DNA from 3 places in the Paenirhodobacter huangdaonensis genome. Region 2 is predicted to be linked to each of the others. Evidence: riboswitches for the same ligand, from Rfam matches in the RefSeq annotation. Region 2 holds a riboswitch; each other region holds the start of a gene.
The links. A riboswitch is a leader RNA that binds a small molecule or an ion and turns the genes downstream of it on or off. The one in region 2 is predicted to bind cobalamin.

Region 1: another riboswitch for cobalamin. It lies ahead of EOW66_RS07165 (DUF1636 family protein); the one in region 2 lies ahead of EOW66_RS02705 (TonB-dependent receptor plug domain-containing protein).
Region 3: another riboswitch for cobalamin. It lies ahead of EOW66_RS07100 (energy-coupling factor ABC transporter permease); the one in region 2 lies ahead of EOW66_RS02705 (TonB-dependent receptor plug domain-containing protein).

The regions. Positions count from the first base shown of each region.
Region 1 is NZ_SAVA01000003.1:328,037-332,179, reverse strand. It holds gene EOW66_RS07175 (cobyric acid synthase) at 1-945, opposite strand, end outside; gene cobO (cob(I)yrinic acid a,c-diamide adenosyltransferase) at 1,192-1,812, opposite strand; cobalamin riboswitch at 1,853-2,056, shown strand; gene EOW66_RS07165 (DUF1636 family protein) at 2,156-2,509, shown strand; gene cobW (cobalamin biosynthesis protein CobW) at 2,512-3,555, shown strand; gene cobN (cobaltochelatase subunit CobN) at 3,555-4,143, shown strand, end outside.
Region 2 is NZ_SAVA01000001.1:561,846-565,988, reverse strand. It holds gene EOW66_RS02710 (ABC transporter substrate-binding protein) at 1-144, opposite strand, end outside; gene EOW66_RS02705 (TonB-dependent receptor plug domain-containing protein) at 188-1,999, opposite strand; cobalamin riboswitch at 2,117-2,316, opposite strand; gene EOW66_RS02700 (acyl-CoA synthetase) at 2,483-4,123, opposite strand.
Region 3 is NZ_SAVA01000003.1:315,225-319,367, reverse strand. It holds gene cobM (precorrin-4 C(11)-methyltransferase) at 1-264, shown strand, start outside; gene EOW66_RS07110 (cobyrinate a,c-diamide synthase) at 285-1,607, shown strand; gene cobA (uroporphyrinogen-III C-methyltransferase) at 1,604-2,353, shown strand; cobalamin riboswitch at 2,373-2,588, shown strand; gene EOW66_RS07100 (energy-coupling factor ABC transporter permease) at 2,619-3,284, shown strand; gene cobF (precorrin-6A synthase (deacetylating)) at 3,330-4,082, shown strand; gene EOW66_RS07090 (LysR substrate-binding domain-containing protein) at 4,079-4,143, opposite strand, start outside.

The DNA of each region.
Region 1 (4,143 bases), on a different contig from region 2:
GTCGATATCCCAGCCCTGCGCGCGCAGGAAGGCGAGATCGCCGCGCGTCGATTTCGTGCCGGGCAGGATGACAAGCCGCGCATCGCCCGGGATGGGCTCGCCCGCGCGCACCATCACCAGCTCGACCCCCGGCTCGGCCGCGAGCGGGTCGAGGTCGTCGAAATTCGCGATCCGCGAGAAGGCGAGGCAGGCGATCTTCACCCCGCCCGAGGCCGGACCCGAGGCGAGGTCGAGCGCATCCTCGGCCGGCAGCCGATGCGCCGCGGAAAACCAGGGCAGCACGCCGAAACCGGGCCAGCCGGTGCGTGCTTCGATGAAGCGATAGCCGTCGTCGAAGAGCCTTGGGTCGCCGCGGAACTTGTTCACCAGAAAGCCGCGCACCAGCGCCGCGTCGGCCGGGTCGAGCACCGCCTGGGTGCCGACGATCTGCGCGATCACCCCGCCGCGGTCGATGTCGCCCGTCAGCACCACCGGCACCCCGGCCGCGCGCGCAAAGCCCATGTTGGCGATGTCGTTCGCGCGCAGGTTCACCTCGGCCGGGCTGCCCGCGCCCTCGACGAGGACAAGATCATGCGCCGCCGAGAGCCGGCCGAAGCTTTCGAGCACCGCCCCCATCAGCCCGGCGCGGAAGGTGGCATAGTCGCGTGCCCCGGTGACGGCGCGCCGCCGCCCCTGCACGATCACCTGCGCCCCGGTCTCGCTCTCGGGCTTCAGCAGCACCGGATTCATGTCGGTGGCGGGCAACAGCCCCGCCGCGCGCGCCTGCAGCGCCTGCGCCCGGCCGATCTCGCCGCCGTCCGCGGTGACGGCCGCGTTGTTCGACATGTTCTGCGGCTTGAAGGGCGCGACGCTCAGCCCGCGCCGCCGTGCCGCCCGGCACAGCCCGGCAACCAGCATCGACTTGCCGACATTCGAGCCCGTGCCCTGGATCATCAGCGCCGTCATCCCCGGCCTCCCGCCGTCGCGCGGCCGAGAATGCGGGAGCCTCCGGCGGAGGTATTTGGGGCCAAGAAGAATGACAGGCGGAACTTCCCTGAGCGGCGCCGCGCCTCGGGCCGCCGGAGCGGGGGAGACGCGGCGCTTTCTTCCTGGGCGGTCATCGGGACCTCTCCCTGTACCGCAGATCGATTCTTGCAGGGCAAGGTTGAGAATTCCTTTTCTTCTTGGTCGAAATACCTCGGGGGTCCGGGCTCAGAACTCGACGCCCGGCTGGGCCTTGATGCCGGCGCGGAACGGGTGCTTGACCAGCGTCATTTCGGTCACCAGATCGGCGGCCTCGATCAGCGCCTCGGCGGCGTTGCGGCCGGTCAGGATGACATGGGTCATCTCGGGCTTTTCGTCGCGCAGGAAGGCCAGCACCTCATCGAGGTCGAGATAGCCATAGCGCAGCGCGATGTTGATCTCGTCGAGCAGCACCATGCGGATTTCCGGATCGCGGATCAGTTCCTTCGCCTTCTCCCAGCCGGCACGGGCGGCGGCGATGTCGCGCGCGCGGTCCTGGGTTTCCCAGGTGAAGCCCTCGCCCGAGGCGACGAAGCGGCACAGATCGCCGAAATGCGTGGTGATCAGGCGCCGCTCGCCGGTGTCCCAGCTGCCCTTGATGAACTGCACCACGGCGCAGGGCATGTCATGCGCGATGGCGCGCAGGATCATCCCGAAGCCCGACGAGCTTTTGCCCTTGCCCGGCCCGGTATGGACGATGATCAACCCCTTCTCGCCGGTCTTCGTCGCCATCATCCGGTCGCGTGCGGCCTTCTTCCTGGCCATCTTCGCGGCATGGCGGGCGGCGTCGGCTTCGCTCTCGGGCGTCATCGCGGCTCTCCTTCGGCTTGACAAATCGCGCGCCCGGGCCTCTGGTGGCGGCGCGCTGGTTCCTGTCCTACGACAGGCGAAGAGGGAATGCGATAGGGCCTTGCCGGGCCTGAAGCGCAGCCGCCCCCGCGACCGTGACCGGAAAGGTCGCCCAAGCCACTGGCCTTTGGCCGGGAAGGTGGGCGCCCGTTGGGGAAACCCTGGATCCGCAAGCCGGGAGACCTGCCAGCGCTGACGATTACGGGCGGACGGGGTGTGCCGCGACCGGGTGGATTGCCGGTCGCCCGCCTGTGCCCGTCGATCCCTTGGCCAGCCCCCTTTCGCGAACTGGAAAGGACGGGCAATGACCGCGACGCTTCATGTCTGCACCACCTGCCGCAGGGCGGGCGAGGACCCCGGGGAGGGGCCGCGCCCCGGTGCCGTGCTGTTGGCCGCGCTGGCCGGTGGCCCTTGTCCCGAGGGGCTGCGCATCCGGGGTGTCGAGTGCCTCTCGGCCTGTGCGCAGGGCTGTGCCGTGGCGCTGAGCGCGCCGGGCAAGTGGAGCTATGTCTACGGCCGCCTGAGCCCCGACACCGCCGCCGAGATCCTCTCCGGCGCCGCGCTTTATGCGGCGAGCGCCGACGGACTCGTGCCCTGGCGCGACCGCCCCGAGATCTTCCGCAGGCAAAGCCTTGCCCGCATCCCCCCGCAGGAGTGACCATGACCGACCTGACCAAGATCCCCGTCACCGTGATCACCGGCTTTCTCGGCGCCGGCAAGACCACGCTCATCCGCCACCTGATGGCGAACCCGCAGGGCCGGCGCCTGGCGATCCTGGTGAACGAGTTCGGCACCGTGGGCGTCGACGGCGACATCCTGCGCGCCTGTGCCGACGAGAACTGCCCGCTCGACAACATCGTCGAGCTGGCGAACGGCTGCATCTGCTGCACCGTCGCCGACGCATTCATCCCGACGATCGAGGCGCTTCTGGCCCGGCCCGCGCGCCCCGACCACATCCTGATCGAGACCTCGGGCCTTGCGCTGCCGAAGCCGCTGCTGAAGGCCTTCGACTGGCCGGCGATCCGCTCGCGGATCACCGTCGACGGGGTGATCGCGGTGGCCGATGCCGAGGCGGTGGCGGCCGGGCGCTTTGCCCCGGATCTGGCCGCGGTCGATGCGCAGCGCGCCGCCGATGACAGCATCGACCACGAGACGCCGCTGTCCGAGGTGTTCGAGGACCAGATCGCCTGCGCCGATATCGTGCTGCTGTCGAAGGCCGATCTCGCCGGCGAGGCGGGGCTCGCCGCCGCCCGCGCCGCGATCGAGGCCGAGGCGCCGCGCCCGCTGCCGATCCTGCCGATGGTCGAGGGCGCGATCGACCCGGCTGTGGTGCTGGGGCTTGCCGCCGCGGCCGAGGATGACCTCGCCGCGCGCCCCTCGCATCACGACGGCCATGGCGATCACGAGCATGACGATTTCGACACGGTGGTGATCGATCTGCCCGAGGTCGTCGATCCCGACCGCCTTGTCGCCGCGATCGAGCGGCTGGCGGCCGAGCGCAACATCCTGCGGGTGAAGGGCCATGTCGCGGTCACCGGCAAGCCGATGCGGCTTCTGGTGCAGGCGGTCGGCGCGCGGGTGCGGCGGCAGTTCGACCGGCCCTGGGGCGCCGATCCGCGCCGCTCGGCCCTCGTGGTGATCGCCGAGCGCGCCGATGTCGACGCCGCGGCGATCCGCGCCGCGCTGAGCGAGGCCGGCGCCTGATGCATGTCATCTTCCGCGAAAGCCACGGGCTCGAGGAGACCGAGGTGCCGACCGATCTCGGGCAATCGCCCGCGGATCTGGTGGTGCTGTCCTTCTCGGATTCCGATCTTGGCGCTTTCGCGGAGGGCTGGCATGCGGCGGCGGGGACGTTGCCGCCCTTGCGGCTCGCGCCGCTTGCCGCGCTGCGCCATCCGGTCTCGGTCGATACCTATCTCGAGCGCACGCTGGGCGGCGCGAAGGCGGTGCTGATCCGGCTGATCGGCGGCGAGGGCTATTGGCCCTACGGCCTCGCCTCGGTGCAGGATCTGGCGCGGCGGCGGGGCATGGCGCTGGCCGTTCTGCCCGCCGATGGCCGGCCCGATCCGCGGCTGGCCGAGGCCTCGACCCTGCCTGCGGACACGCTTGCCACCCTTGCGGCGCTGTGCGATGCGGGCGGGGCCGAGGCCGCGCGCGCGGCGCTGTGCCACCTTGCCCGCGCCGCGGGCCTGCCCGCGCCCGCGCCCGACGCGCCGGCGGCGCTGCCCGAGTTCGGCTTCTGGACGCCCGAGGCGGGGGTGACCCGCGCGCCTGCGGGCGATGGCGCGGGGC
Region 2 (4,143 bases):
CGCCGAGGCGAGCGGGTCGCGGGCGAGGTTCGACACCGAAACCAGTTGCCCGGGCGCGGCGAGCAGCATCGCGAGCTGGTCGGTGCACAGGTTGATCGACACCACCCGCCGCGGCATCTCGGCCGCGGCGGGTGGCGCCAGCATCAGCGCGGCGGCAAGCGCAAGCGCCCGCCAGCCCTTATGCCGCTCAGAACGACGCACGAAGCCCGACGTAGAAGGCGCGGTCCGAGGTGCCATAGCCCTTGTTCGTCTGGTATTCCTTGTCGAACAGGTTCTCGACCCGCAGATAGCCGCTCCGCCCGGCGCCGAAGTCGTAGCTGAGCGAGGCATTGACCACCGCGTAATCCTCCATCCCGTCGGGCCGGTCGGCGACGTAATGCACCGACATGTCGCCCGAAAGCGCCTCGGTGATCGCGCCGGTCGCGGTGACGGTCAGGTCATGATGCGCGACCGCGGCCCAGCCGGTCGAGACCGAATTGTCGGTATAGGTATAGGCCGCGGCCAGATCGAGACGCGGCGAGACCCGGTAATGGCCGGCAAGCTCCAGCCCCGAGCGGCGCGAATGCCCCGGCACCTGGGCATAGCAGCCCCAGGCCTGACCGCAGGCGGTGGCGGCGTAATCCCAGCCGATCAGGTCCTTGGCGTCGAGATAGAAGGCAGTGGCGCGCAGGCTTGCGGTCTCGCCCCAGCGTTTCTCGATGCCGATGTCGGCGCTCTGGCTGTCCTCGCGCTTCAGCTCCGGGTCGCCATAGACGCTGAAAAGCTCGTAAAGCGAGGGGGCGCGGAAGCCGTTGCCAAGCGAGGCGCGCAGCAGCAGGTCGTCCTGCAGCCGGTAGACCGCCGCGATCCGGCCCGAGGTGAAGCTGCCGAAATCGCTGTGGGTGTCGTGGCGCAGCGAGAAGGTCAGGTCGAGCTTTTCCGCCGCGGCCCAGTTCAGCTCCCCGAAGACGCCGTTGGTGCGGGTCGAGGCGCTGCCGGATTTCTCCTTGGTGGTGTCGGCGCCGAAGGCGAGCCGCGCCGTGGCGCCAAGATCGGTCGCGCCCTGATAGCCGAACTTGGTGCGGGTGCCGTCGAACGGGTCGCACCAGCCGTTCGAGCACGATTGCCGGTCGCTGTCGAACCAGGTCGCCTCGAGCGTGTTGGCGACGGTGCCGGTGACGAAATCGGCGAAGACACGCGCGCCCTTGCTGTCGCGGGTGGAATAGTCATCGCCCGGCGTGCCGGCGACGTCGCCTTCGTAATCGTCGAACGCGCCCCGGCTCTTCTCGGCAAAGCCATTCGCGCCCAGCGTCAGCCCGTTCGCGAAGGTGTACTGGCCGAAGAAGCTGAGCCGGTTGGCGCGATAGCCGTCGGCCTCGTAATTGCCGTCGTTCTCGTCGCGGGCCGAGAAGCCATGCGTCGAGATATGCGAATAGGTCAGCGCGGCCTCGGCATTCTCGGTCTTGGTGGCGACCGAATAGCTGAACTTGCGGGTGGCATATTGCCCGTATTCGGCGGCGACCGACTGCTCGGTGCCAAGTTTCGTCGCGCGCTTGGTGGTGATGTTGATCACCCCGGCCACCGCCTGCGAGCCGTAAAGCGCCGAGTTCGAGCCCTCGAGCACCTCGATGCGGCTGACATCGGCGGTTGAGAGCGTGCCGAAGTCATAGGCGCCCTGGGTCGCGGCGGGGTCGCCCACCTCGATGCCGTCGACCAGCACGGGGATGTATTGCGCCGGTGCGCCGCGCAGATAGAGCGAGGCGGTGGTGCCGATCGGGCCCGAGCTGTTCACCGAGATCCCGGGCAGGCGCGCGAGGTAATCGGCAACGCGGGTGTCGCCGGCCTGCGCGAGCGCGTCGGCGGTGACGACGGTGACGGTGGCGCCGGTGCGGTCGGTGCCGGTGGCCTCGAGATTGGCCGAGACGGTGATCTCGTCGAGTGCGGTGGTGTCCTCGGCGCCGGCGGGCTGCGCGGCGACGAGGGCGGTGGTGAGAAGCAGCGAGATGCGCAGCGGTTGCATGCGGAACTCCCTCAGGACGGGGCAGGGCCCCTTGTGACACGAAATCTGACGGGAGATCCCGCAGACGGCGACAATCACCACTGCGGATGGCCGCTGACCTGATGCGCCCCGCATCGGACAAGGGTGAGTGCCGCGGCAGGTCTCCTGGCTTGCGGGTCTGGGCTCGGACGGGCCTTCCCGGGGGATCGCCCCAGTGGCAGTTACCGTCTTCGCTCGCCGCTTACAGTTGCGGGGGCAGCTGCGGCATTGCCCGAAGGCGCACCGCATTCCCTTTTCATCCGGACTTTGGGCCCGGAACCGAGGCGCGTTCGTCTTGCGCGATCGGGGGCGGCGCTGTCAAGCGCCCGTGAGCCGGTGCGAGCGCCGGGTGAGCCGGCGATGCGGAAATACCGCAGGGCAGCGGGCGGGCGGATGCCGCGGCGGCGGCACCACGAAAAAGGGGGCCGCGCGGGCCCCCTTGGTCTGTCGCCGCAGGCTGCGGCCTCAGGACTGCAGCTCCATCGCCCGCGCCCGGTCGCGCAGCACGAATTTCTGCACCTTGCCGGTCGAGGTCTTCGGCAGCTCGCCGAACACCACCGTCTTCGGCGCCTTGAAATGCGCCATGTTCTGCCGGCAGAAGGCAATGAGCTCCTTGTCGCTCACCTCCGAGCCCGGGCGCAGCTTGACGAAGGCGCAGGGCGTCTCGCCCCAGCGTTCGTGCGGGCGGGCGACGACGGCTGCCTCCATCACCTCGGGGTGCTTGTAGAGCACGTCCTCGACCTCGATCGAGGAGATGTTCTCGCCACCCGAGATGATGATGTCCTTCGAGCGGTCCTTCAGCTCGATATAGCCATCGGGATGCATCACGCCGAGGTCGCCCGAGGCGAACCAGCCGCCGGCAAAGGCCTCGTCGGTGGCGGAGGGGTTCTTCAGATAGCCCTTCATCACGTTGTTGCCGCGCATGAAGATCTCGCCCATCGTCACGCCATCGGCCGGCACCGGCTCCTGGGTGTCGGGGTTCGCCACCATGATCTCTTCCATCGCGTGGTTGCGCACGCCTTGGCGCGCCTTGAGTTTCGCGCGTTCGGGCAGCGACAGCCCGTCCCATTCCTCGTGCCAGGCGCAGGTGACGCCGGGGCCGTAGGTCTCAGTCAGGCCATAGCCATGGGTGACGTCGAAGCCGAGCGCCTCCATCTTCTCGATGATGATCGCGGGCGGCGGGGCGCCGCCGGTCAGCACCTTGACGCCCTTCTGCAGGCCGTCCTTCATTTCGGCCGGGGCGTGCACCAGCATCGCGAGCACCACCGAGGCGCCGCAGAAATGGGTGACGCCCTCTTCCTTGATCAGCCGATAGATCGGCTCGTCGCGCACCGCGCGCAGGCAGACCGCGACGCCCGCCGAAGCGGCGATGGTCCAGGGGAAGCACCAGCCGTTGCAATGGAACATCGGCAGCGTCCACAGATAGACCGGCCGGTCCGCCATGTGCCACGACACGACATTCGCGAGCGCATTCAGATGCGCGCCGCGGTGGTGGTAGATCACGCCCTTCGGGTTGCCGGTGGTGCCCGAGGTGTAGTTCAGCGTGATCGCGTCCCATTCGTCATCGGGGCGGATCCAGCGGAAATCGGCGTCGCCCTCGGCGAGCAGCTCCTCATAGCCGATCTGGCCGATCTTGCGCGCCGCGCCGAAGGCCGGGTCGGTGATGTCGACCACCAGCAGGTCGCGCGGACGCGCGATGTGCACGGCGCGGTCGACGATCTCGGCGAATTCCGGATCGACGAAGATCACCTTGCTTTCGGCATGGCTGAGGATGAAGGCCACGGCCTCGGCATCGAGACGAGTGTTGATCGCGTTCAGCACGGCGCCGGCCATCGGCACCGAGAAATGCGATTCGAACATCTCGGGGATGTTGGTCGCCATGATCGAGATCGTGTCGCCCTTGCCGTAGCCGCGCTTCGACAGGGCCGAGGCCATCTTCAGGCAGCGCGCATAGGTCTCCCCCCAGGTGCGGCGCACGCCCTCGTAGACCACCGCAAGCCGGTCCGGATAGACCTTGGCCGAGCGGTCCATCAGGCTCAGCGGCGTGATCGGCAGATAGTTCGCCGGGGTCTTTTCGCCCCCGATGTTGTAGATGTTGTGCTCCATGGGTCCTCCCTTGGGGTGGC
Region 3 (4,143 bases), on a different contig from region 2:
ATCGCCGAGCTGACGCCGCATTATGGCGCCGATTGCCCGGTGGCGGTGGTCTGGCGGGCAAGCTGGCCCGACGAGCGGGTGCTGCGCGCCACACTTGGCACGCTCGATCCGGCGGTGGGGGAGGGCGAGCGCACCGCGCTGATCCTCGTCGGCCGCTCGCTCGGCGCCGAGGATTTCGACGAGAGCCGGCTTTACGCAGGGGATTATGATCGCCGCTTCCGCCCGCGCGGTGCGGCGCCGCGCTTCCCGGACAGCGGCGCATGACGGGGCGGATGAGGGGGCGGATGACGGGGGGGCTGCTGATCGCCGCGCCCGCCTCGGGCACCGGCAAGACCACGCTGACGCTCGGCCTGATTGCCGCGTTGCGGGCGCGCGGCGTCGCGGTGCGGCCGTTCAAATGCGGGCCCGATTACATCGACCCGGCCTTTCACGCCGCCGCCGCCGGGCGCGCCTCGGTCAACCTCGATAGCTGGGCGATGACCGCGGGGCAGATCGCCGCGCTCACCGCGTCTGATGACGCGGCGCTGGTGATTGCCGAGGGCTCGATGGGCCTTTTTGACGGGGTCGCGGTGCCGGGCGAGGCGGGGATCGGCGCCTCGGCCGATATCGCGGCGCTGACCGGCTGGCCCGTGGTGCTGGTGCTCGATGCCTCGGGCGCGGCGCAATCGGTTGCGGCGATGGCGCTTGGCTTTGCGCGCTACCGCGCCGATGTGCGGCTTGCCGGCGTGGTGCTGAACAACGTCGCCTCGGCTCGGCACGAGGCGCTGATCCGGCGCGGGCTCGAGGCGGTGGCGATCGAGGTGCTGGGCGTGCTGCCGCGCGCCGCGGGCATCCGCCTGCCCGAGCGCCATCTGGGCCTTGTGCAGGCCGAGGAGACGCACGAGCTCGAGGCGCTGCTGGCCGAGGCGGGGGCAGTGATCGCGCGCTGCTGCGATCTTGAGCGGATGCAGGCGGTGGCATCCGCCGTGCCGATGGACGCTACACCCGCGCCGCGCCTTGCCCCGCCGGGCGGGCGCATCGCGCTGGCTCGCGACGCGGCATTTTCCTTCGTCTACCCGCACCTTCTGGCCGAATGGCGCGCGGCCGGGGCGACGATCGTGCCGTTCTCGCCGCTCGCCGACGAGGCGCCGGACCCGGGCGCCGATGCCTGCTGGCTGCCCGGCGGCTATCCCGAGCTGCACGCGCCGCGGCTGGCTGCCGCCCAGACCTTCCGCGCCGGGCTGCGCGCCTTTGCCGAAACCCGCCCGGTGCATGGCGAATGCGGCGGCTACATGGTGCTTGGCGCGGGGCTCGTCGCGGCCGACGGGGCGCGCTATCCTATGGCCGGGCTCCTCGGGCTCGAAACCTCTTTCGCGACACGCCGGATGCATCTCGGATACCGACTCGCCACGCTTGCGGCGCCCACGCCCTTCGCCCCGCCCGGCACCCGGCTGCGCGGGCACGAGTTCCATTATGCCACGATCCTCGCCCAGCCCGACGCGCCGCTTGCCGCGGTCACCGATGCCACTGGCGCGGCGGTGGCCGAGACCGGCTCGCTGCGCCTCACCCCGGGCGGCGGGCGCGTCACCGGCACCTTCTTCCACCTGATCGCAAAGGCCAGCGCATGACCGGCTTCGTCTCCTTCGTTTCCTCCGGCCCGGGCGATCCCGAGCTGATCACCCTCAAGGCGGTCGACCGGCTCAAGCGCGCCGATGTCGTGCTTTACGACGACCTCGCCTCGGGCCCGGTGCTGGATCATGCGGGGCCGGGGGCGGAGCGGATCGCGGTGGGTAAGCGCGCCGGCCGGCCCTCGGCGAAGCAGGAGCATGTGAATGCGCTTCTGGTCGAGCATGCGCAGGCGGGCAAGCGGGTGGTGCGGCTGAAGTCGGGCGACGCGGGCCTCTTCGGCCGGCTCGAGGAAGAGATCAGTGCGCTTCTGGCCGCGGCCATCCCCTACGAGATCGTGCCGGGCGTGCCCTCGGCCTGTGCCGCGGCGGCGCATGCGGGCATTCCCCTCACGCGGCGGCTGACCGCGCGGCGGCTGCAATTCGTCACCGGCGCCGATGTCACCGGCGGCCTGCCCGAGACGCTGAACTGGGCGGCGCTTGCCGATCCGGCGGTGACCACCGTCGTCTTCATGGGCAAGCGCACCTTCCCCGAGCTTGCCCGCGGGCTGATCGCGCAGGGCCTGCCCGCCGACACCCCCGCGATGCTGGCCGAGGCGGTGGGGCAGGCCGGGCAAAGCTTCCTGCGCGCGACCGTGGCGGAGCTGGCCGAGGTGCTGGCGGGGGCCCGCACCGACCATCCGGCGCTGATCTTCTATGGCCCGCTCGCCCCCTTCGGCCTGCCGCCCGGAGAGACCGGCGACGCTTGACCTCTGCGCGCCGTTGGCGTTTACCTGAACGCCTGTATGGTGCCCATCCCGCGCAAAGCGCCGGGCTTCATCGGGAACGGGGAAGGGCGGACCCAGTTGCGGCGCCCGAAGCCCCGGCCGCCCCCGCGACTGTATGCGGCGAGCGCCCTTCACATTGCCACTGGGGCTTCCCCGGGAAGGCGAAGAGGTGCTGCGACCCGCGAGCCAGGAAACCGGCCAGCAGGCAACCTCAACCGCCGTCGGGTGTGACGGCAAGGAGACCGACATGCATATCGAACCCGGTATCGTCACCGGCGCCAAGCTGGTGCTGAGCTATGCCACCGCTGCCACCGCGGGCGCCTACACGCTGAAGACCGCCTTCGACGCGATCCGCGCGCAGGGCGCCCTGTCGCTGATCGCCCGTTCGGCGATCGCCACCGCCCTCGTCTTCACCTTCTTCGAGGTGCTGCCGCACATGCCCGTGGGCGTGTCCGAGGTGCACCTGATCCTCGGCTCGACGCTGTTCCTGATCCTCGGCGCGGCGCCGGCGGCGATCGGGCTGGCGCTTGGCCTGCTGACCCAGGGGCTGTTCTTCGCGCCTTTCGACCTGCCGCAATACGGGATGAACGTGACCACGCTGCTGGTGCCGCTCTTCGGTCTGCAGCTGCTGGCAAAGCGGCTGATCGCGCCCGGCACGCCCTATGTCGAACTGCGCTATACCCAGGCCCTCGCGCTCTCGACCGCCTATCAGGGCGGCATCGTCGCCTGGGTCGCATTCTGGGCCTTCTATGGTCAGGGCTTCGGCGCGGTCTCGCAGGTCGCGACCTTCGGCGTGGCCTACATGACGGTGATCCTCGTCGAGCCGCTCGTCGACCTTGGCGTGCTGGCGGTGGCGAAGCGCATCCACGCGCTGCGCGGCTCGGCCCTCGTCACCCCGCGGCTTTACGCCTGAGGAGCTGCGGGCGGCGGGGTATCCTGCCGCCCGCAGATGACACGCATGATCGAACTGACCCTCATCGGCATCGGCACCGGCAACCCGGGGCACCTGACGCTGCAGGCGATCGAGGCGATGAACGCGGCCGACCTTGTGCTGATCCCGCTCAAGGGCGCCGGGAAGTCGGACCTTGCCGGGCTGCGCCGCGCGCTGTGCGAAACCCATCTGCGCGTGCCCGGGCCCCGTGTCGTCGACTTCGCCCTGCCGGTGCGGGAGGCGGAAAACCCCTCCTACCGGCAGGGGGTGGACGACTGGCATGACGCCATCGCCGCCGCCTGGGAGCGCGAGATCCGCGCGCAGATCGGCCCCGAGGGGCGGGTGGCGTTGCTGGTCTGGGGCGACCCGTCGCTGTACGATTCGACGCTGCGCATCGCGGCGCGGCTGGCCCGCGTGCTGCCGGTGACGACCCGCGTCATTCCCGGCATCACCGCGGTGCAGGCGCTCTGCGCCGCCCATGCGATCCCGCTCAACGAGATCGGCGCGCCGGTCCTGCTCACCACCGGGCGGCGGCTGCGCGAGGCGGGCTGGCCCGAGGGCGCCGAGACGGTGGTGGTGATGCTCGACGGCGGCTGCGCCTTCACCACGCTTGCCCCCGAGGGGGTGACGATCTGGTGGGGCGCCTTCGTCGGCATGGCCGAAGAGGTGCTGCACGCGGGCCCGCTGGCCGAGGCGGGGCCAAAGATCCTTGCCACCCGCGCCGCCGCGCGCGCCGCGCATGGCTGGATCATGGACATCTACCTGCTGCGCCGCAGTTAACCCGCAAGCTCGAGGAACGCCGCCATCGCCCGGGTGCGGTGGCGCTCGGGGTGGCTGAGCG